Regions from separate parts of the Vibrio echinoideorum genome, predicted to be linked through region 3. Evidence: predicted binding sites of a transcription regulator. Region 3 holds the regulator's gene; each other region holds the start of a gene.
What was found. The regulator CRP, encoded in region 3, controls carbon source genes, mostly activating them, when cyclic AMP is high. The targets are predictions, from matches to a motif close to TGTGANNNNNNTCACA.

Region 1 (5,260 bases), on a different replicon from region 3:
CGTGTATGCGAACGTGTGAGCACTGATTTCCCAAGCTTGATCCCAAGTTAAACCTTTCTCATCGATCAGAATGCGCATCAATTCAGGGATAGCGATAGTTGGGTGCGTATCGTTCAGTTGAATCGTTTCTTGCTTAGGAAGGTCTTCTAGAGAGAAACCTGCTGCTTCGTGACGACGTAGAATATCGCGAACAGACGCTGCTGAGTGGAAGTACTGCTGCATTAAACGCAGAGTTTTACCTTTCTCGTGGTTGTCGTTCGGGTAAAGAACCTTAGTGATGTTACCTGCATCGATTAGCGAGTGTTGCGCTTCGAAGTAGTCACCGTTGTTGAAGCTTGCTAGTGAGAAAGGTGCAATTGCCTGACATTCCCAAAGACGCAGCGGGTACACCGTATTTGACTCGTAACCTACGATAGGTAGATCCCAAGGCATTGCTTTCACTTCCATACCTGGAACCCAAGTACGTACTTCTTTACCGTCGATGTATTCAACTTCAACATGACCGTAGAAACCAATGTGCTGTGCTAGTTCTGGACGAGCAACTTCCCAAGGGTAACCTTCAACACCACGCCACGCGTCTGGTGCTTCTTGTTGACGACCATCTTGGAAAGACTGTTTGAATAGACCGTATTCGTAGTGAAGACCGTAACCGACTGTTGGGTATTCTTGAGCGGCACAAGAATCCATGAAACAAGCTGCAAGACGACCAAGGCCACCGTTACCTAGTGATGGGTCGCGCTCTTCTTCTAGAAGGTCAGTTAGGTTTTGACCTAACTCTTCCATTGCGTGAGTGATTTGCTCGTATAGGCCCATGCTGATTAGGTTGTTACCTGTTAAGCGGCCAATCAAAAACTCTAATGAAAGGTAGTTAACGCTCTTTGCGTTCTTAATTTTTTCGTCATTTTCAGTTTCTAGCAGGTCAAATGTTGTTAATTCTGCTAACGCACGGCCCATTGCTAGGTACCATGTACGGCTATCTGCATTTTCAATTTTTGTTGCGTATGTTGCAGATAAATGTTTCTTAACGCTCTCTTGGAACGACACTTTATCGAAAGTTTTTTGCTGAGTTGGTTTCATTTCAGAAATCTCGCTTTTAATAGTTCTAATTCATCTGTGACATATCGTGCATGGTCACCATTAACTAAACATCCTCCCGGCCGTACGACTAACTAGGAGTAGATGGGAGGGCGTAGGGGGCGTACCAACAATTGGTTAGTGATCTGACTCTCATGTTCTGACTTAGAACAAAAACTTGGAGTGACTGAGATCACAAGCTCCCGTTCGATAACTTAACCCCAATTGATGTGACTTTTATTTAACCCATTTGAAGTTATTGCCAAATCTGATATTCAGATCACGAAAATATTTTTTGTATCTCACCTTTTGCATAAAATCTTGTGTATCAAAGGACAAAGTCACAGACACAAACCACCCCGCTAAGTGAGCAAAGTCACAAATAAAGGGCGTAGAACACTAAAAACATGCAGGAGTGCAAGGTTTCTGAGGAGGATCATAGTCGGTATCGTTTTGCTTCACGTAGTATGAGCGAAGACTTAAGTAATTAGGCTAATGTCATTGGACCGTACTCAACGATAGATTGAGATAATCCAGAGCATAAGCCACGGAATAGGTGAAAAACTTCGACATGTGGATCCCTTCGAAACTGACTCGTCCCGGCCGCTTACATAATGCAATCCTGCGACCGAGAGTGCTCGATCTGCTCCAGAACGCAGATTGCTATAAGCTAGTATTGTTCCGTTCTCCAGCGGGATATGGCAAGACCACCATGGCTGCACAATGGCTGGTAGATAAACCCAATGTAGGTTGGTACAGCATCGATGATAGTGACAACGATGCATTCCGTTTCATCAACTACCTACTGCAAGCACTTAACAAAGCAACTCAAAATGCGTGTCCTAATGCCCAAAAGTTGGCAGAAAAACGACAATTTTCATCACTGCATTCTTTATTAAGTGAAGTGTTTGCTGAAATGTCCGAATTCCATCACGAATGTTTTCTTGTGTTGGATGACTACCATTTGGTCAACAATGATGACATTCATGAAGCGATGCGCTTTTTCCTCAAACACATGCCCGACAATCTAACTCTCGTCGTGACAAGCCGTGGTACACCACCTCTTGGTACCGCTAACCTTCGCGTGCGCGACTTAATGATAGAGATAGGTAACGACTCTCTGGCTTTCGATACAGAAGAGACCACTCGCTTTTTTAATCAACGCGTCGCCGATGGCGTTGATGACACCACTGCAGGTAGTATCTGTACTTATGTAGAAGGCTGGCCTTCTGCACTTCAACTTATTGCGCTTCAAGCGCAGCATCAAAAACGCACACTTGCTCAGTCCGCCGAATCGTTCTCGCACTTTAACCATGCTCATCTATGGGACTATTTGGTTGAAGAAGTGTTTGATCTGTTAGATAAAGAGACACGACAGTTCCTGATGCAATGTTCCGTACTTGATCACTTCAATGACGAATTGGTCTGCGCGCTGACACAACGTGAAGACGCACTGGGAATGATCGAATCACTCAACCGATTCGGTTTGTTCATCTACCCTCTTGAGGGCGAAAAAAACTGGTACCGCTTCCATAACCTGTTTGGTGAGTTTCTAGCGCACGAACGCCAAGCACGAATTCCTCAGCAAGAAGCAGAGTTGCATCGAAGTGCAGCCAAAGCATGGATCAAACAGAAAACGCCTCATCAAGCACTGCGACATGCACAGCGAGCTGAAGATCCTGAGCTGATCATCCAAATACTGACAGAGCACGGCTGGCCAATGTTCAACCAAGGTGAGTTGTCTTCGCTAGAGATGGCGATCAAACAATTGACCACAGATCAGCTTTACAGTGAGCCAAAACTATCCATGTTACGTGCGTGGCTTGCACAAAGTCAGCACCGCTATGATCAAGTAGGCACATTACTTGAAGAAGCCGAGACTCAGTATCAAGCGCGAAACATCGAACTGGATACTCAGCAGCAAGGGCAATACAACGCCCTGCGCGCGCAAGTCGCCATCAATAGTAATGAACCCGAAAGAGCACTGGAATTGGCAGAGCTTTCACTAAGCCAGTTAAACACCACGGTTTATCGTAGCCGCATTGTGGCAACGTCTGTTGTCGGCGAAGTAAACCACGTAATGGGTAACCTCAGTCGTGCGCTGCCTATGATGCAACAGACCGAGAAACTCGCACGTCAATATCAGGTTTACCACCAAGCGCTGTGGGCCATTCTGCAACAGAGCGAAATATTGATTGCTCAAGGTTATGTTCAAGCTGCATTCGAGCTCCAAGACAGTGCGTTCAAATTGATTGAAGAGCATCAGTTGCAATACGTGCCACTGCACGAGTTCTTGCTTCGTGTACGTGCGCAGATATTCTGGTGTTGGAACCGATTAGATGAAGCAGAAGAGTGTTGTTACAAAGGCTTAGATATCCTTGGTCATCACTCACCGAGCAAACACTTGCACAGTTACTCAATGCTGGCTCGTATCTCGCTGAGTCGTGGTGAAATTGATAAAGCATCAAAGTTTATCGACCAAATTCAGCACTTATTACGTCAATCCACTTACCATGTAGATTGGACGGCGAACGCCTCTCTTTCTTTGATCCTATTCTGGCAAGTAAAAGGCGATAAAGAATCTATCCGTGACTGGCTAAATGTGGCAGTTCGACCTGAATCAGCAAGTAACCACTTCTGTCAGCTTCAGTGGAGAAACATTGTTCGTGCTCACATCATTCTTGAGCAATACGAAGACGCAGAAGAAGCATTAGCGTTCTTGAAAAGTGAAGCACAACGCTCTCACCTTGTGACTGATACCAATCGAAACTTGATTGTTGAAGCGGTGCTGCGCACCCAAATTAACGACGAAGATAGTGCACGCCTGCTTCTTGAAGAAGCCCTACATATGACCAATCAAACGGGTATGGTCGGTAACTTCTTGGTAGATGGTGGCACTATTGGTCATATCCTAGATAAGTTGAGCAATAAGCCTGGTTTAGGGGATTTAGAACGTCATCGTGCTCAACAGATCATGAAAGATATCTCAACCACCCAACGTAGCCGCTCGGTTCACTTTGACGAAGACTTTGTCGAGAACTTGGTGAACCACCCGAATATTCCTGAGCTTGTGCGTACTAGCCCACTCACCCAACGTGAATGGCAAGTGCTTGGCTTAATCTATTCTGGCTTTAGTAATGAGCAGATAGCCCAAGAGTTGGATGTTGCGGGTACCACAATCAAGACTCACATTCGAAACCTTTATCAAAAGCTCAATATTGCAAACCGTAAAGAAGCGATAAGTACTGCTGAGAACTTATTGCAGTTAATGGGGTATTAAAGCAGATTCGATATTCGATATTCGATATTCGATATTCGATAAAGTATGAGCTAGTCGCCGATGGTGGCTAGCTTTTTTTTTGTTTTGAACTTAGAAAAGAAGAAAAACGAAGATAGACAAATGACAGACAAAAAAATAGCCAACCGCAATAATCGCGATTGGCTCTATATATTTGTGAACAAATCAATAGGTTCACTAACAACGTCAGTTGGCTAGGTGACCCTCGGCTTAAGAAGGGTCAATTAATATAATGCAGTTAGCGTGCCAACTTTTATTCGACGTTTTATAAGCCCTGCATCGCATAAAAACCGACAATTTAACATGCGAATTGCAAAGTGCATTTGCATAATGCAACCAAGATGCAATATTGATAAGAGACCTGTTTCATCATTGGGCATTACTGATAGATTACTAAGTGGTTGTATTGTAAATATTAGGCAAACGTTCACTTCAACTTATTCCCTAACAATTTCAAAGGGAATAAAAGCACTTGATCAAGGGCATATTCATACTTTTTTTACACTAAAGTTTGTATACTGCACAAAATCACACTCAACTCTATGAAGCAATGAACTACTTAAGTACTTTTTTCAAAGGCATGGCAATGGGCGCAGCCGACGTTGTCCCTGGCGTGTCAGGCGGGACCATCGCATTCATTACTGGTATCTACGATACGCTGCTAGAAAGCATTCGAAGAATTAACCCTAGCGTACTTGGCTTATGGAAACGTGAAGGCTTCAAGGCCGCGTTTAGCCACATCAATGGTTTTTTCTTAATCTCATTGTTCGCGGGCGTTTTCACCAGCATCGCGACATTTGCGAAACTCATCTCTTGGCTATTGGTCACGCACCCTGTTCCTTTATGGTCGTTCTTCTTTGGCCTTATCTTGGTGTCGGTTTTCCATAT
Region 2 (5,260 bases), on a different replicon from region 3:
TAACGTACGAATCAGACTCGTACAGACTAAATCATGTATGAACCAAGGAGTGCTATGTGCAGAATTCAGCTGAGAAGATCACACGGACAGAAGCCGAATCAGAAACACCCGTAGCGTCTTCTCTGGAACTCGCCGTGTTTCCCCTCCCCATTTTTCTTTTGCCAGGGGGTCGTCAAAGATTACGTATTTTTGAGCCCAAGTACCTTGCAATGGTTGCTCGCGCAGCACAGGGAGAGGGTTTCATTCTCGCCACCCAAGACGATACTAACTCTGAAAACCTAAGTTCTTGGGGAACCAAAGTAACTATCGTTGACTTTAATATGTCTGATGACCAAATTCTCGAAATAGACGTCGAAGGTCAAAAGCTTGTACAACTTCATTGCCCTTTCCGATCAGAGAACGGTCTGATTCACAGCCAGTTTCGCCCTCTGCCCCATTGGCCGGACTTAGAATGCAAAGTACCCAACGTATTCAGCGCATTCTTGACTCAACTGTTTCGAGATCACGACTCCATCAGAACACTTTATCCAACACCCGATTTTGAGAGCCCACAATGGATATGCGCTCGATTGCTAGAAATGATGCCAATCCCTCTGGAAAAGAAAACCGAGTTCACAGAACCCGCTAGTTTTCCGTCGTTAGTTCCGTTTCTGAATCAAATCATTACGGGGCAATAAACACTTTTATTCACTATAATTTTGTATAGTAGAAATTATTTTAATTTAAAGTGATCCCGACCTTCACCTTCCACGTAATGCCACTCAAATTCGCATGATGGTTAATTACTATGCAAGTGGAAAGCAGAAGTACAGGGAACGGCAAGGAGCATGTCATTATCCCCAACAATAAATTACCGACCGAAAGCAAGGTACCTACAGAGCTCTCAAGCTGGCTGATTTTGGTTGGTTCAGACAGAGATAAACAGGCATTTACTTGTTTGTTTAAATTCTTCGCTCCCAAAATCAAGCGTTTCGGCATCAGTAAGTTGGGTGGCGAAGCCGCTGCCAACGAGTTGGTTCAAGACACGATGACTAACGTTTGGAAGAAAGCGCACCTCTACAACGAAGAGAAAGGTGCAGCGACCACTTGGGTCTATACCGTGATGCGCAATGCTGCTTTCGACATGCTGAGAAAGGTAAAAGCCAAAGCAGAACAAACTATTGCTGACGACATTTGGCCGATAGACGCCATGGTAGCCGAATCACAAAATGAGCAGCTTCCGTTTGGCGATCATCTAATGAGCCGTCGCGTCATGACTCAGATAGAGAAGCTGCCTCTCGCTCAGAAAACCATTGTGAAAGGTGTGTACTTCCAAGAGTTATCGCAAGAACAACTCGCTCAACAACTCGATGTCCCGCTTGGAACTGTGAAATCACGTCTAAGACTCGCACTCGCTAAACTAAAAGTTCACATGGGGGAACAAGACCATGATTAAACATCACCCAAATGCCGCAATCTTGAAAGATTTTGTCGATGGAAATTTAGCAGATTCTGTCTCTCTGATTGTTTCTAGCCATGTAGAGCTTTGCGAACACTGTCAAAAACAAGTCAGCATGCTGACAGCCCAAGCTGCTGACTCTGCCTTTGAAAGCGATACCTCGGGGCTACAACTTTCAGATAGCGAAATGGACGCGTTCCTAGTCGACGACGGAGAGTTTGATTTTGATTCTATTAATCAAATCACGGCGGATTTGTCACAGGCTGTTGAAATCGTTGTTGAAGCGCAACAAGAGACGGTATCTGACACGACTTTCACGATTCCTCGAGCGCTCAATTCAATAGTCAGAAAAGACTGGATGAACTTGGGCAAGATTTCTCGCGCAAGACTTGATTTCGATGACGAATCGCACCACACCAGCTTGCTGCATATAGATAAAGATGGGCAGGTACCTTGTCACACTCACAAAGGCTTTGAGATTACGCTTCTTTTAGAGGGTAGCTTCGAAGACGAAATGGGTGTCTACAACAAAGGTGACTTCATTTGGCTAGATGGAGACCATACCCACCAACCAGCCACCAAAGAAGGCTGTGTTTGTTTAACTGTTTCAAGTGATGCGCTTTACTTCACAAAAGGCGTTAGCCAGTTATTCAATCCACTCGGTAAATATATCTATTAACCCAGTTGCACGCTATAAATATACAGGATGGCATGAAGTTATCCTGTATATCGTCAAATACATCTGGCTTAAAACATCAACGGTGTTGAGACTTAAAACACACCCGGCTCTGTAAGTACGATTAGCAATGTTGAAATATAATAAATAGCTCAAAGCAAGAGCAAAGGAGTTGGCCAATGGAAAAGAAAATTAAAATAGGTATCAGTGCTTGTGTTGCAGGACATAAGGTACGTTTCGATACAGGTCACAAACGCTCTCGTTTTTGTACAGATGACCTTGCGGATTATGTTGAACTAGAACCAGTATGCCCAGAGATGGCAGTGGGTCTTCCAACACCTCGCCCAACCATTCGCCAAGTTCGTCAGCTAGACAATATCATTCACGTTTCCAGACCTGACGGTTCTGGTGATGTGACCAATGATCTGATCGAGTTTGGACAAAGCTACTCAAAGAGCAACCAGCACATCGCAGGATTCATTGTGTGTCAAAAAAGCCCAACCTGCGGTATGGAGAGAGTAAAAGTGTACCATCACCACGGTCGCGGCTCTGAATCGACAGGCGTAGGCATGTTCACCAAACAAGTGATGGAAGGCAACCCATTACTTCCTGTCGAAGAAAATGGTCGCCTCAACGACCCGATTCTGCGTGAAAACTTTATGACTCGTGTTTTTACTTATCAGAAATGGCTCGACCTTGTTGACGAAGGCGTGACCAAACACAAGCTCATTCAGTTCCACAGTGTGCACAAGTATTTAGTGATGTGTCATCACATTGAAGGCTATAAGAACCTTGGGAAATTATTGGCAAGCAACGATCTCGAAATAGATGAATTGGCAAAACAATACATTGAAGGTTTGATGACCGCGTTGTCTCACCACGCGAACCGTGGTAGCCACGCCAATACTCTGCATCATTTGCAAGGTTACTTTAAGAAGCAATTGAGCAGTGCTCATAAGCAAGAGCTTACCAATCAGATTTCATCATTTCGAGAGGGCCTTGTTCCATTATTAGTGCCTTTAACGTTGATCAATCACTATTTGATGGAATATCCAAACGAGTACCTAGAATCACAAGTTTACCTAAACCCTCACCCTCAAGAACTTAAGCTGAGATACGGATATTGAGCGACATTCTATGGATTAGACGAGACCTGCGGATTCACGATAACCCAGCGCTCGTCGCGGCAGTTGAAAACGGTGTCACTAACGCCGTTTTCATCTCAACCCCGCAACAATGGCAACAGCATCATCTCGCACCAATAAAAGCAGATTTTATTTATCGCCACCTCAAGCAGCTTGAATTGCAGCTTGTTGAATTCGGGATTAATTTGTTGCACTTGAAAGCCACCGACTTTGATGACCAAGCCGCACAACTCACACATTTATACAAACAGTTAGATGCCAAGTGTGTTTACGCGAATTCTGAGCCTGAAGTAGATGAGCAATTACGCGACAAACGCTTAATCGCTAGCGGCATCAAACTCAAAATTACCGACTGCGACACCATTCTTCCTTTGGGCAGCGTTTTAAACAAACAAGGTGAGATGTTCAAAGTTTTCACGCCTTTCAAAAACGCGTGGTTAAAGGAAGTACAAGTTAAAGGTATTATTTGCAGCCCTTCTCCGGTCGAGCAAACAGATCTTCCACAGGCGCAGCTTCAACAGTCGCAGCTTCAAAAAGACCAGCAGACAAGCGACCTAACAGCATCTCAATTTTCTAGTGACTACGATTTTGATTTTCCGCGCATTGATTCAGATCGCTGGCCACTAAGCCAAGACGTGTTAGAGAGCGTGATCCCTAACTTCTTAGCCAACAAAGTTAACGATTATGGCAAATTTAGAGACATTCCTTCGATCAAAGGAACCTCTGGTCTGTCGCCGTATTTAACGATTGGTGCGGTCAGTCCGCGCTGGCTAGCGATTCAGTTGATTCAACAACAACCTGATCTCCTATTCGATACTCAGCTGCCTGCTTTTTCTTGGCTCAATGAATTGATTTGGCGAGATTTTTATAAGCATTTGATGTTCCACCATCCTAAACTGGTTAAAGGTGCTAACTTTCAGCAAAAATACAATGGATTAGATTGGTATCACGATCACCCTAGCTTCCAAGCTTGGTGTGAAGGTAAAACCGGCTACCCATTGGTTGATGCGGCAATGCGTCAATTGGTTGAAACCGGTTGGATGCACAACAGATTAAGAATGGTGGTCGCAAGCTTCCTGACCAAGCACCTGCTCATTGATTGGCGTTGGGGTGAGCGTTTCTTTATGTCGCACCTTATCGATGGTGATTTTAGTGCTAATAATGGTGGCTGGCAGTGGGCTTCGAGTACTGGTTGTGATGCTCAACCCTACTTTCGAATTTTCAATCCAATCACGCAGAGTGAAAAGTTTGATCCAAAAGGCGTTTTTATTCGTAAGTACATACCAGAGCTGCAAAACATTCCTGATAAGCATGTGCATTTTCCACATGACTACATCGAGAAAAACGGAATAGACAGTGAATACTGGCAACCCATCGTTGAACACAAACAAGCACGATTGAGAGCCTTAGCCTTTTTCAAATAATTAGAGTGAAGATTATGGATAACTCTCTCTGGCTTAATAACTTTCTCAACATGTATCAAGAGCTCGGAACCGACAATTTCGACGTGTTAAAAACGGTTTATCACTCTGATATTGAATTCCAAGATCCGCTGCATCACGTCAGCGGCATTGATGCGTTGACTCATTACTTTGAGAACATTTATACCCAAGTGACAAGCTGCAACTTTCATATCGAACACGCCTTCGAGGCGAATAACGAAGCATCGGTTTATTGGACCATGCAGTTTGCTCATAAACAGCTTAACGCTCAAAAGCCTATCGAAGTGCAAGGGCACAGCCACCTTAAAATGCTCGATGATCAAGTGGTCTATCACAGAGACTACCTGGACGTTGGCGCTATGTTGTATGAACACATCCCAGTGTTAGGCTGCGCGATCAAATCCATCAAAAAAAGAGCGAGCCGATAATGCGTATTATGATAACTGGCGCGACCTCTGGTATCGGCCAATCACTCGCTCTAGATTATGCTCAGCAAGGGCATCAAGTGATTGCTTGCGGGCGCAGCCCAGAAAAATTACAGGCGCTCGTTGATTCGCAC
Region 3 (5,260 bases):
CCAGAGCGTTTCTCAAAAACCATTTTTGCTGAGATGCGTGGCGTATCAGATGCAGAAGGTAACTCTCCTTTCTGGCAATGGTTGCAAGAGCACTTTTTCTCGATTGATTTCACGCTCGCCGATTACCTAACCGGTATTGGTAAGAAAGGCTTCATTGCTGACCTGATGCCGAAGTTACCTATCTACGTGAACCTACTAAGCAAAGAAGCTCAGGCGGTGATTGGAGAGGTACATGACAATACGCGCCCTGCACTCAAGCTGCTTGAACGTGAGGGTTTCACTAACCGCGGTTATGTCGACATCTTTGATGCAGGCCCAACGGTTGAGTGTGATTTAAGAAATATCGAATCGGTGCGTAATGCGATTCGTGCTCAAGTGAAAATTGCAGAGCACTCTAGCTCTAAAGACTTCCTAATTGGTAATACCTCGTTTGAGAACTTCCGCGCAGTAGCTGCGAAAGGTGCGTATGACCAAGCAAGCGACACAGTGATTTTATCATCTGAAGTAGCAAGCGCTCTTGAAGTAAAAGAAGGCGAATTTGTTCGCATGTTGGCTCAATAAGAGCGGCGATTATCTGTCGAAGATTTTAAGGGTAGAAGTATGACTCAGTGGATAGCAGGACAGTGGGTGGCAGGTCAAGGTGACGCCATGACATCGGTAAGCCCATACAATAATGAAGTAGTGTGGCAAGGTGATAGTGCAACTCCAGCACAGGTTGAATCTGCAGTATCAGCGGCACGTGAAGCTTTTCTAGTTTGGAAAAAGATGAGCTTTGCAGAGCGTGAAGCGATCGTGTTGAATTTTGCTGAGAAAGTAAAAGAGAACAGCGAAGAAATCGCACAAATCATCGCGAAAGAGACGGGTAAGCCGATTTGGGAAACTCGTACTGAAGCGGGTGCGATGGCAGGTAAAATCGCTATCTCTATTCGTGCTTATCATGAGCGTACTGGTGAGGCTTCACGTGAAGCGGCAGGCAACCAAATCGTACTGCGTCATCGTCCATTAGGCGTAATGGCGGTATTTGGTCCTTACAACTTCCCAGGTCACCTACCTAACGGTCATATTGTTCCAGCATTGCTATCGGGTAATACCGTGGTATTTAAGCCGTCAGAGCAAACACCTTGGACAGGTGAATTTGCGATGAAACTATGGCAAGACGCTGGCCTTCCTGCTGGCGTGATTAACCTAGTGCAAGGCGCTAAAGAGACCGGCATCGCATTGGCTGATGCTAAAGGTCTTGATGGTGTGCTATTTACAGGCAGTGCTAATACTGGTCATATTCTTCACCGTCAATTCGCGGGTCAACCGGGCAAAATGCTGGCGCTAGAGATGGGCGGTAACAATCCAATGGTGATCAGTGACCAATTTGGTGATGCTGACGCAACGGTTTATACCATTATTCAATCGGCTTTCATCAGTGCGGGTCAACGTTGCACCTGTGCACGTCGCTTGTATGTGCCTGTTGGAGAGAAGGGCGATCAACTGCTGGATAAGCTCGTTGCTGCGACCTTGAAGGTTCGCGTCGATCAGCCATTCGCTGAGCCAGCACCCTTCATGGGGCCACAAATTTCTGAAGCTGCGGCTAAATTCATTCTGGACGCACAAGCTAATCTGCAATCGTTAGGCGGTGTAAGCCTAGTAGAAGCAAAGGCGGGTGAAGCGGCGTTTGTTTCTCCGGGCATTATCGATGCAACCAACATTGCTGAACTGCCAGATGAAGAGTACTTCGGTCCATTGCTGCAAGTAGTTCGTTACCAATCGCTAGAGCAAGCGGTTGAATTGGCTAATGACACGCGCTTTGGTTTGTCTGCAGGCCTAGTTTCAACAGACGATTCTGAATGGGAATACTTCGTTGACCATATCCGTGCGGGTATTGTTAATCGTAACCGCCAGCTAACAGGCGCAAGTGGTGATGCTCCATTTGGTGGTCCGGGGGCTTCAGGCAACCTACGCCCAAGTGCGTACTATGCAGCTGACTACTGTGCTTATCCTATGGCTTCAATGGAAGGTGGTGAAACTCAACTGCCAGCGACATTTAGCCCAGGTATTGAGCTTTAGTTTAAGCTCTTAAGCTATAAGTTCATGAATCATAAGCTTATGAGCTCTAGGTTCATGAATAACAGATTCATTCGTTAATTGTGTAATGAGGAAGCGGTGTTATCGCTTCCTTTTTCCATCACGTCCGACACCTAGATTGGGCGGTAGATAATAATAGAACAAGTATGTCACAGGCTGATGGCTGCTGACTCTGTGTCCAGCCTCTCCCTCTCTAATCCAAATTACTAGCTTGCTAGAACCTCTGACAAGGAGTCACCATGACGCCCGATCTACTCTTTAAATCACTATGGGACGATTACATTCACAGGCTTTGCCCATCGGCTGAAAAAGTTCATCATCTGCTGAAAGAAGACGAAGCCCTGATTAATGATCATATTGCACTGCGTACTTTCAATGTTGCACCGCTGGGCATTGAAACACTGGCCAAGCCTTTTCTTGAGCTAGGTTATAAAGCGTGTGGCGATTACTTGTTTGAAAGCAAGAAACTAGTGGCTAAGCACTATGAGCACCCAGACCTAAACCAACCTAAAGTGTTCATTAGTGAGTTGAAGGTCGAAGAATGTTCAAGTGACTTACAACAGATCGTGGCTAAATTGGTTGAGCAAGTCGACGCAAGCAAGCTTCAAAGTCATGAATTCTTGTTTGGTGGTCGCCTTTGGGACTTGAGCTTCGCAGATTTCCAAGTGCTTGCAAAGGAGAGCGAATACGCTTCTTGGTTAGCGGCTCATGGATACGGTGCTAACCACTTTACAGTGAGCGTTAATCAACTCGATGCTTTTGATGAAGTTCAGGCTGTAAATGATTACCTGAGCGAATCAGGTTTCACTATCAATGCATCTGGAGGCCAGGTTAAGGGCTCTCCAGAGGTCTTATTAGAGCAATCATCGACAATGGCAGACAAAGTCCCAGTTTCATTTGTTGAAGGCAATGAGATGATTCCTGGAGGCTTCTATGAGTTTGCTAAGCGTTATGCGATGGCGAATGGTGAGCTTTATACAGGGTTTGTCGCGGCATCGGCTGACAAAATCTTTGAAAGTACCAACGGTTAAAGAAAGATACGAGCACGGGCTTTGCCCTAGAGGTGCGGGTACGCTTCGCTTCGAGAGTGTTTAGAAGAGCGAACTCCTATCTCTAATATCGATTTCCGAATCTGATCTTTAGAAAACAAAAAAGCCACCAAATTTGCATTTGGTGGCTTTCTAATTTTTGGCTCAGTTAATCGAGATTAACGAGTGCCGTATACCACGATAGTTTTACCGTGTGCAGAAATTAAGTTCTGCTCTTCAAGCATCTTCAAGATACGACCTACTGTTTCACGAGAACAACCAACAATTTGGCCAATCTCTTGACGAGTGATCTTGATTTGCATGCCGTCAGGGTGAGTCATTGCATCTGGCTGTTTCGCTAGGTTTAGTAGCGTTTGAGCGATACGACCTGTTACGTCAAGGAACGCTAAGTCACCAACCTTTTGGCTAGTCACTTGTAGACGGTTTGCCATTTGCGCTGAAAGACGCATAAGGATATCTGGGTTCACCTGGATAAGTTGACGGAATTTCTTGAAAGAAATTTCAGCTACTTCACAAGGAGATTTTGCACGAACCCATGCAGTACGCTCTTGGTCTTCTTCGAAGAGGCCAAGTTCACCAATGAAGTCACCTTGGTTTAGGTAAGAAAGAATCATTTCCTTACCTTCTTCGTCTTTGATAAGAACTGCCACAGAACCTTTAACGATGTAGTACAAGGTTTCTGCCTTTTCACCAGCATGAATCAAAGTACTTTTTGATGGGTACTTATGAATATGACAGTGTGAAAGGAACCACTCTAATGTTGGATCGGTTTGGGGTTTACCTAGAACCATAATATCTTACTTCCTCTGCAGGGTATGCTTGCCGCTTTCCGTATTGTAGCTAAGCCTGGATTGACTTGTAGGGTAAGTGCACTTGTTGAGTGCTGCAAGCTATCTTGTGTTTCGTTTAAGAATAGTATCCTTTTTCAGGTACTATTTCTTGATTTTAATCGTGACCAAGCTACGATTTTTTACGCAAAATTGTGCACATGATCACGGTATGAAAAGTAATCAACCAGAATGGCGGTCTGTTAACCTATTTTTCCGGTTTCGATGAGTTGTTGTAGGATTGGCCTTACAATGAGCTCCATAGCAAAACTCATCTTGCCACCTGGCACCACAAGCGTGTTATGGCGAGACATAAATGAGCCATCAATCATAGCCAAAAGATAAGGGAAGTCGACGTTTTTGATGCCGCGCAAACGTATAACTACGAAGCTTTCATCTAAACTTGGTATCCCTTTGGCGTTGAGCGGGTTTGATGTATCTACGGTTGGAACTCGCTGAAAGTTGATATGAGTGCGCGAAAATTGTGGGGTAATGTAGTTCAGATAATCATCCATTGAGCGAACAATTGAGTCCATTACCGCTTCGCGTGAGTGTCCACGATCGCGTGTGTCACGAACGAATTTTTGGATCCACTCAAGGTTTACGATTGGCACCATGCCGATCAGCAAATCGACGTGTTGGGACACATTGATATCCCCATCAACTACACCGCCGTGAAGGCCTTCGTAAAACATCACATCTGAATTTTCAGGGATTTCTTGCCATGGCGTAAAGGTGCCCGGCATTTGGTTGTAAGGAACGGCTTCATCGAAGGTATGTAGGTAGCTACGGACTTTTCCCGTGCCTTCGTTTCCGTATTGACGGAAGAACTCTTCTAATGCGCCAAAATCGTTAGCTTGTGGGCCAAAGTAGCTGATGTGCTTACCTTGCTCGCGCGCCTTACGGATCTCGACATCCATCTCTGGTCGAGTGAAGCGATGGAAACTATCCCCTTCAACCCAAGCGGCCTTCACGTCCATCATATTGAACATTTTGCGGAAGGCTTCTGAGGTAGTGGTGGTGCCGGCTCCAGATGAACCCGTCACCGCAATAATTGGATGTTTAGCGGACATGACAACCCTTGTCTTTTGAGTAACTTACTTGTTAGCAATCGTTTACCACTATAACACGGCTCCTTTATGAGCGCAGCTTAGAAGCGTTTTGTGACTTGGATATCAACGGTTTCATGTAACTCAGAAAACACGATGCTGACTTCCTTTGAGGCTAATTGATGTTTCACTTGGTCAATCTTGTTTTGCAGTGAAACCTCTACGTCACCGTAGTCTGTGCCTTCACGGAGCACGAATT
Region 4 (5,260 bases), 830 kb from region 3:
TAGCCTACTTCAATAGGTTAAAGCAAAGCGCCAATGCACAGAATACTTAAACTAAGTACAACAATTATTGTTATACAAAGTTTAAATACATGGAAAGGTTTCGGGCAGAGCGAGCAGAAGAGTAAAAGGGTTAACCTTCAATCACTTTCATTAAAAGTTGGCCATCATATAAGGCTTGTTTGATAAGCGCTGCACCTGGCATGGTCGCCTGCTTGTAGAATCGAGATTCCACCAACTCTAAATCTTGATGGTAAACCGACAAACTTTGCTCATCGATACACTTTTGAATCGCAGGGTATAACACGCTCTTTGCCTGATTGATAACACCACCAACCAAGATTTTCTCTGGGTTGAAAAGGTTAATTACAATCGCTATCGCGGCACCTAAGTAACGACCTAGCTGTTCAATCACCTCAACGGCTAGAGGATCTCCATTGGCAGCGGCAGCGCAAATCTGTTCAATAGTGACATCTTCAAACACCGTCAGCGTCGATGCTTCACCATTCGCCAGTCGCTCTTTCACTTGATCACGGATCGCCTGAGAACTCGCGACGGTTTCTAAGCAGCCTCGGTTACCACAATGACAAAGTTTGCCCTGCTTATCGATCTGGATATGCCCAAGTTCACCGATATTACCGTGGCGACCTTGCAACACTCGCCCGTCGAGAATGATCCCGGCACCTACACCATGGTGAATCGAGATAAGAACCGAATTATCGTTATCTTGTGAGTGACCAAACAACTTCTCTGCTAATGCCCAAGCTCGGGTATCATTAGCAATAAAGACGGGTAGACCCGTTTCTTTGTAAATCTCAGGACCCAACGCTAAATTTTTAACGTTGTAGTGAGGCATCTGCAACACAATACCTTGCTCAGAATTCACAAGACCCGGTAGGGTGATTGCGATACTCGTCACCCTGCCAAGCTGCTCAGCATAGGTTTGGAAAAACTCATCGATCTCATGAAGAAGGCGTGCAAGCACATCGTCTTGGTCTCGTTCGTGAATATCAATTTTGGTATCGATAAGCACGTCACCACCCAATTCATGAAGCGCGATCGTCAAATATCCGCGACCAAGACGCATCGACAGGAACTGCCAACCTTCGTTATTGGTTTGCAAACCGACGGCAGGACGCCCACGAGTCGTGGCTTCTTGAACCGTCGTTTCGTGAATGAGGTGAGCTTCAATGAGTTCACGGGTAATTTTGGTAATACTCGCAGGAGCCAACTCACTTTGCTTGGACAAATCGATACGAGAAATAGGACCTCTAAGGTCAATTAGTTTATATACACGACCAGCATTGACCTGTTTGATATGATCAATATGGCCCGGTTGAGCCATGTACATTTTACGCTCCAGAAATCATCAACAAGTTAATTTTTTTACTTTGCGAAGTAATTGTGAAGTCACTTGGTATATCGCCGTGACCAGTATCACGTATATACATGAATCTTTGTGTATCTAGTCAAATAGTTTGAGAAAAATTAACACACACATCGATAAATTGAGACTTAATTTTCAGAATAAAACATCGTCTTTTAGCTCTGAATTCAATAATTAGAGACAAATAAAGAAATATCTTCCTAGCTCCCAATAAATTATCAATTAATGCATATACTTAATTCAGTCTTTTGAAAGATTACTTGGCCTCACTCTAGGAGTATCCATGACAGCCGAATTAAGAAAAACGAAAATCGTCACAACGCTAGGCCCTTCTACTGATAAAGGTAACGTGCTTGAAGAAATCATCAAAGCCGGTGCTAATATCGTCCGTATGAACTTCTCTCACGGCACCAGCGAAGACCATATACAGCGCGCAGAAAAAGTCAGAGCGATAGCAAAAAGACTCGGTACTCAAATCGCCATTCTCGGTGACTTACAAGGTCCCAAGATTCGTGTGTCGACATTCAAAGATAACAAAATACAACTTGCCGTCGGTGACCAATTTACTCTCGATAGTAGCCTAAGTTTAGGTGAAGGCAATCAACACGCCGTCGGCCTTGATTACAAAGAATTACCTAACGACGTATCCGCTAACGACATCCTGTTACTTGACGATGGTCGTGTTCAACTGAAAGTCACCAAAGTAGAAGGCTGTCGCGTTCATACAGAAGTCATCATTGGCGGTCCGCTTTCCAATAATAAAGGCATCAACAAAAAAGGTGGTGGCCTTTCTGCTGAGGCACTTACAGAAAAAGACAAGCGCGACATCATCACTGCAGCACAAATCAAAGTTGATTATTTAGCCGTTTCTTTCCCACGTAATGGCGAAGATATGCACTACGCTCGTCAGCTCGCACGAGAAGCAGGCTTAGAAGCTCATCTGGTTGCGAAAGTGGAGCGAGCAGAGACAGTCGCAACGGTTGAGAACATGGATGACATCATAATGGCATCAGATGTGGTCATGGTGGCTCGTGGTGACCTTGGAGTGGAAATTGGCGACCCTGAGTTGGTTGGAGTACAAAAACAGCTTATACGTCGTTCTAGAGCGCTTAACAGAACAGTGATCACTGCAACTCAGATGATGGAGTCGATGATCTCCGCGCCAATGCCAACTCGTGCAGAAGTGATGGACGTAGCCAACGCCGTGCTTGATGGAACGGACGCTGTAATGCTTTCAGGCGAAACAGCAGCAGGTGATTACCCAGTCGAAACCGTGAAGTCGATGGCAGAAGTGTGTATTGGTGCTGAAAAGATGGCGGGTATTAACAACCAGTCCAATTACCGAATTGACCGCACCTTTGTCACGGCTGAAGAAACGGTTTCGATGGCGACCATCTACTCTGCGAACCATATGGAAGGCATCAAAGGCGTAGTCACTCTCACCGAATCAGGACGCACTGCGTTGATGATGTCGCGTCTAAGTGCCGATATGCCTATCTACGCACTATCTCGTAACGAAGGTACGCTTAACCGTTGTACTCTGTACCGAGGCGTGACACCTATCTACTTTGAAACAGAAGCCGAAGACAGCTTTGACATCGCACTATCGACTCTTGCTTGCCTAAAAGAGAAAGGACACCTTAAGTTTGGTGACCTAGTGATCGTCACACAAGGGGATATTATGGATGTAGCAGGATCAACTAACTGCATGAGAATCTTGCCTGTCACCTAATTTCTGGCTACTAGGCTCTTATCTACACTTTAAGCTCTAAGCTCTAAGCTCTAAGCTCCTAGATTTAAGCATGAAGTTCAGCAAGCAAACAAAAAAAGGGTTATCGAACCAAGTTCAATAACCCTTTTTTATATCTGAATATTGTTCGTTTAATTAGCGACACACCAACTTATCAACGTCGAGCATTACTTATCAGCGACACTGGTTGCCAATTGTGGCATGTGTGAACTGCGAGCGTTTTCTGTGGCAATGTAAGTTTCTACAAATCGATAGCCTGCCTCTAAACCCAATTCGTAATCATACAGTAGATCTTCTTTGTCACTCATTAAGGAGTTCGATTTTAACGGTTGGCTAGGGGCTATCTGAACCACAAACGCATCATCAGGAGGTGAATTAAGGAAGTCCTGAGTCAATGAGTAGGTTTGGTAGTGAACCATCAGCATATCAGCTAGCCCAGAATCAAATTTATCTCCAATCAAATGACTCAAGCGGTAAATATCATCAGCACCAAACAACCACCGACCACCGTTAAGAAGGTCTAAATGCACCCTATCGCGCTTCTGTTCTTTTGAGCTCAAGATTTGTTGATGGAAGAAAGAAGTCCAATCGGTTTTCCACTGATCCACTTTTTGTTGCCAATGACCTTGGACACTATCGAATGATTCACGAAACCATTCAAGTTCTTCTGCCGATATACGCTTTGGGGCTTTAGGTAACGTCTGTTTATTTTGAGCCTGAATCGACGTTTCATCACCTTGTTCAATCACGGGTTCCGTTCTAATTACTACGATTGAACGCGCCTGTCTTCGCCACGCCTCTTGAACTGGAATACAGGCAGATACACCACCATCCACATAAGCACCATCACCAATAAACACTTCATCGTTATAGAGACGAGGAATCGCACACGTTGCAATCATCACCTTGTACCAGTCTTCCCCTAGCAAGGGAAAATAATGATCACGAAGATCTTTAGAGTCTGTTACCGCAGCAAAGAGTTGGCGATCGCCTAGGGTTTGTCTTCCCAAATCAAGATCGAGCTTGTATGGATAGGCCATGATTTGCTCCAAGGCCCACTCTAACCCCAAATTCTTTCGGTGTCGTATATAAGAAAAGAGATTAAAGAACTCTGGTGATGTGGTGAGGTCGAGAACAAAAGAACGGCCTAAGCCTTTATCGCGACACAGATAAGCACACAAGTTGAGCGCACCCGCTGAAGTGCCAAAAAATTCGTCGAAGGGATCAAAATTAGAAAGAAGAAAGGCGTCTAACACTCCTGCAGTAAAAATACTTCTCTGTCCGCCACCTTGAGCGACCAGTGCTGTTTTTCCAGCAATAAACTTAGCGTAATAATCCAAGTCTATTGCTGTATCAATATTGGTTATAATCCCACTATTCATTCATTCTCTGAGTATGGAAACTCAGCCTCACGATAAATGGTATTAGCTACCAATCGCAATAAAGCCGAATGAAAGAATGATAGTGTAAATTAACACTGTTATTTGTAGAGCATTTTTCAGATTCTGGTCCATAGACACCTCTGGCTTATTATTAATTTGTCGAGTCTCTACTTAAGTATTATCAGGTGTGTGAAGTATCTTCAAGAATCGTCTAAATTAGTCGCACAATATTGATGTAACCATCACAATTAGTAAGTGTATGGATAAGGATATACTCATGAATAACAAAGCAAATATGATGGCGCTAATTACGCTTTTCTCAGTTTCAAGTGTGTATGCTTCACCGGAGATCATCATTACCCCTATGGTGGGTTATACCGGCGGTGGCAGTGTCGAAGACCAAGATGGTAAAACCTACGACATGCAAGGTTCGGAAAACTTCACCTTCGCGATTGAAACGCCGCTTGAAAAAGGACGTATCGGCCTTTTCTATTCCAACCAAAGCTCAGAGTTAGAATCGCTAGATCTTAAATCCTCAATCCAATACCTACATTTTCAAAGCAGTATTTACTACCCTGCTTCCTCTGTGTTGTCCGGATATCTAGGGCTAGGTCTAGGTGCCTCTTACGTTGATGTAGATTGGGCGAAAGACAAGTATGGGTTCTCTACCTCAATCTTTGGTGGCTTGGAATACAAATTTAGCGACCGCTTAGCATTAAACACCCAAGTACGCTGGCTAGGCAC

Region 1: a site for CRP is predicted at 1,440-1,455, ahead of malT (HTH-type transcriptional regulator MalT). Genes of this name have one in related genera too.
Region 2: a site for CRP is predicted at 2,204-2,219, ahead of OCV36_RS24785 (YbgA family protein). Genes of this name have one in related genera too.
Region 4: a site for CRP is predicted at 1,424-1,439, ahead of mlc (sugar metabolism global transcriptional regulator Mlc). Genes of this name have one in related genera too.

Annotation. Positions count from the first base shown of each region.
Region 1 covers NZ_AP025484.1:1,613,492-1,618,751, forward strand. The annotation lists gene OCV36_RS23200 (glycogen/starch/alpha-glucan phosphorylase) at 1-1,077, opposite strand, end outside; gene malT (HTH-type transcriptional regulator MalT) at 1,646-4,354, shown strand; gene OCV36_RS23210 (DUF368 domain-containing protein) at 4,923-5,260, shown strand, end outside.
Region 2 covers NZ_AP025484.1:1,989,232-1,994,491, reverse strand. The annotation lists gene OCV36_RS24800 (LON peptidase substrate-binding domain-containing protein) at 57-677, shown strand; gene OCV36_RS24795 (sigma-70 family RNA polymerase sigma factor) at 788-1,435, shown strand; gene OCV36_RS24790 (ChrR family anti-sigma-E factor) at 1,428-2,117, shown strand; gene OCV36_RS24785 (YbgA family protein) at 2,294-3,241, shown strand; gene phrB (deoxyribodipyrimidine photo-lyase) at 3,238-4,683, shown strand; gene OCV36_RS24775 (nuclear transport factor 2 family protein) at 4,698-5,129, shown strand; gene OCV36_RS24770 (SDR family NAD(P)-dependent oxidoreductase) at 5,129-5,260, shown strand, end outside.
Region 3 covers NZ_AP025483.1:290,558-295,817, forward strand. The annotation lists gene astA (arginine N-succinyltransferase) at 1-561, shown strand, start outside; gene astD (succinylglutamate-semialdehyde dehydrogenase) at 601-2,058, shown strand; gene OCV36_RS01300 (DUF1338 domain-containing protein) at 2,316-3,107, shown strand; gene crp (cAMP-activated global transcriptional regulator CRP) at 3,284-3,916, opposite strand; gene OCV36_RS01310 (phosphoribulokinase) at 4,156-5,025, opposite strand; gene OCV36_RS01315 (YheU family protein) at 5,103-5,260, opposite strand, start outside.
Region 4 covers NZ_AP025483.1:1,121,919-1,127,178, reverse strand. The annotation lists gene mlc (sugar metabolism global transcriptional regulator Mlc) at 131-1,348, opposite strand; gene pyk (pyruvate kinase) at 1,668-3,116, shown strand; gene OCV36_RS05245 (patatin-like phospholipase family protein) at 3,302-4,516, opposite strand; gene cydH (cytochrome bd-I oxidase subunit CydH) at 4,559-4,648, opposite strand; gene OCV36_RS05240 (outer membrane beta-barrel protein) at 4,794-5,260, shown strand, end outside.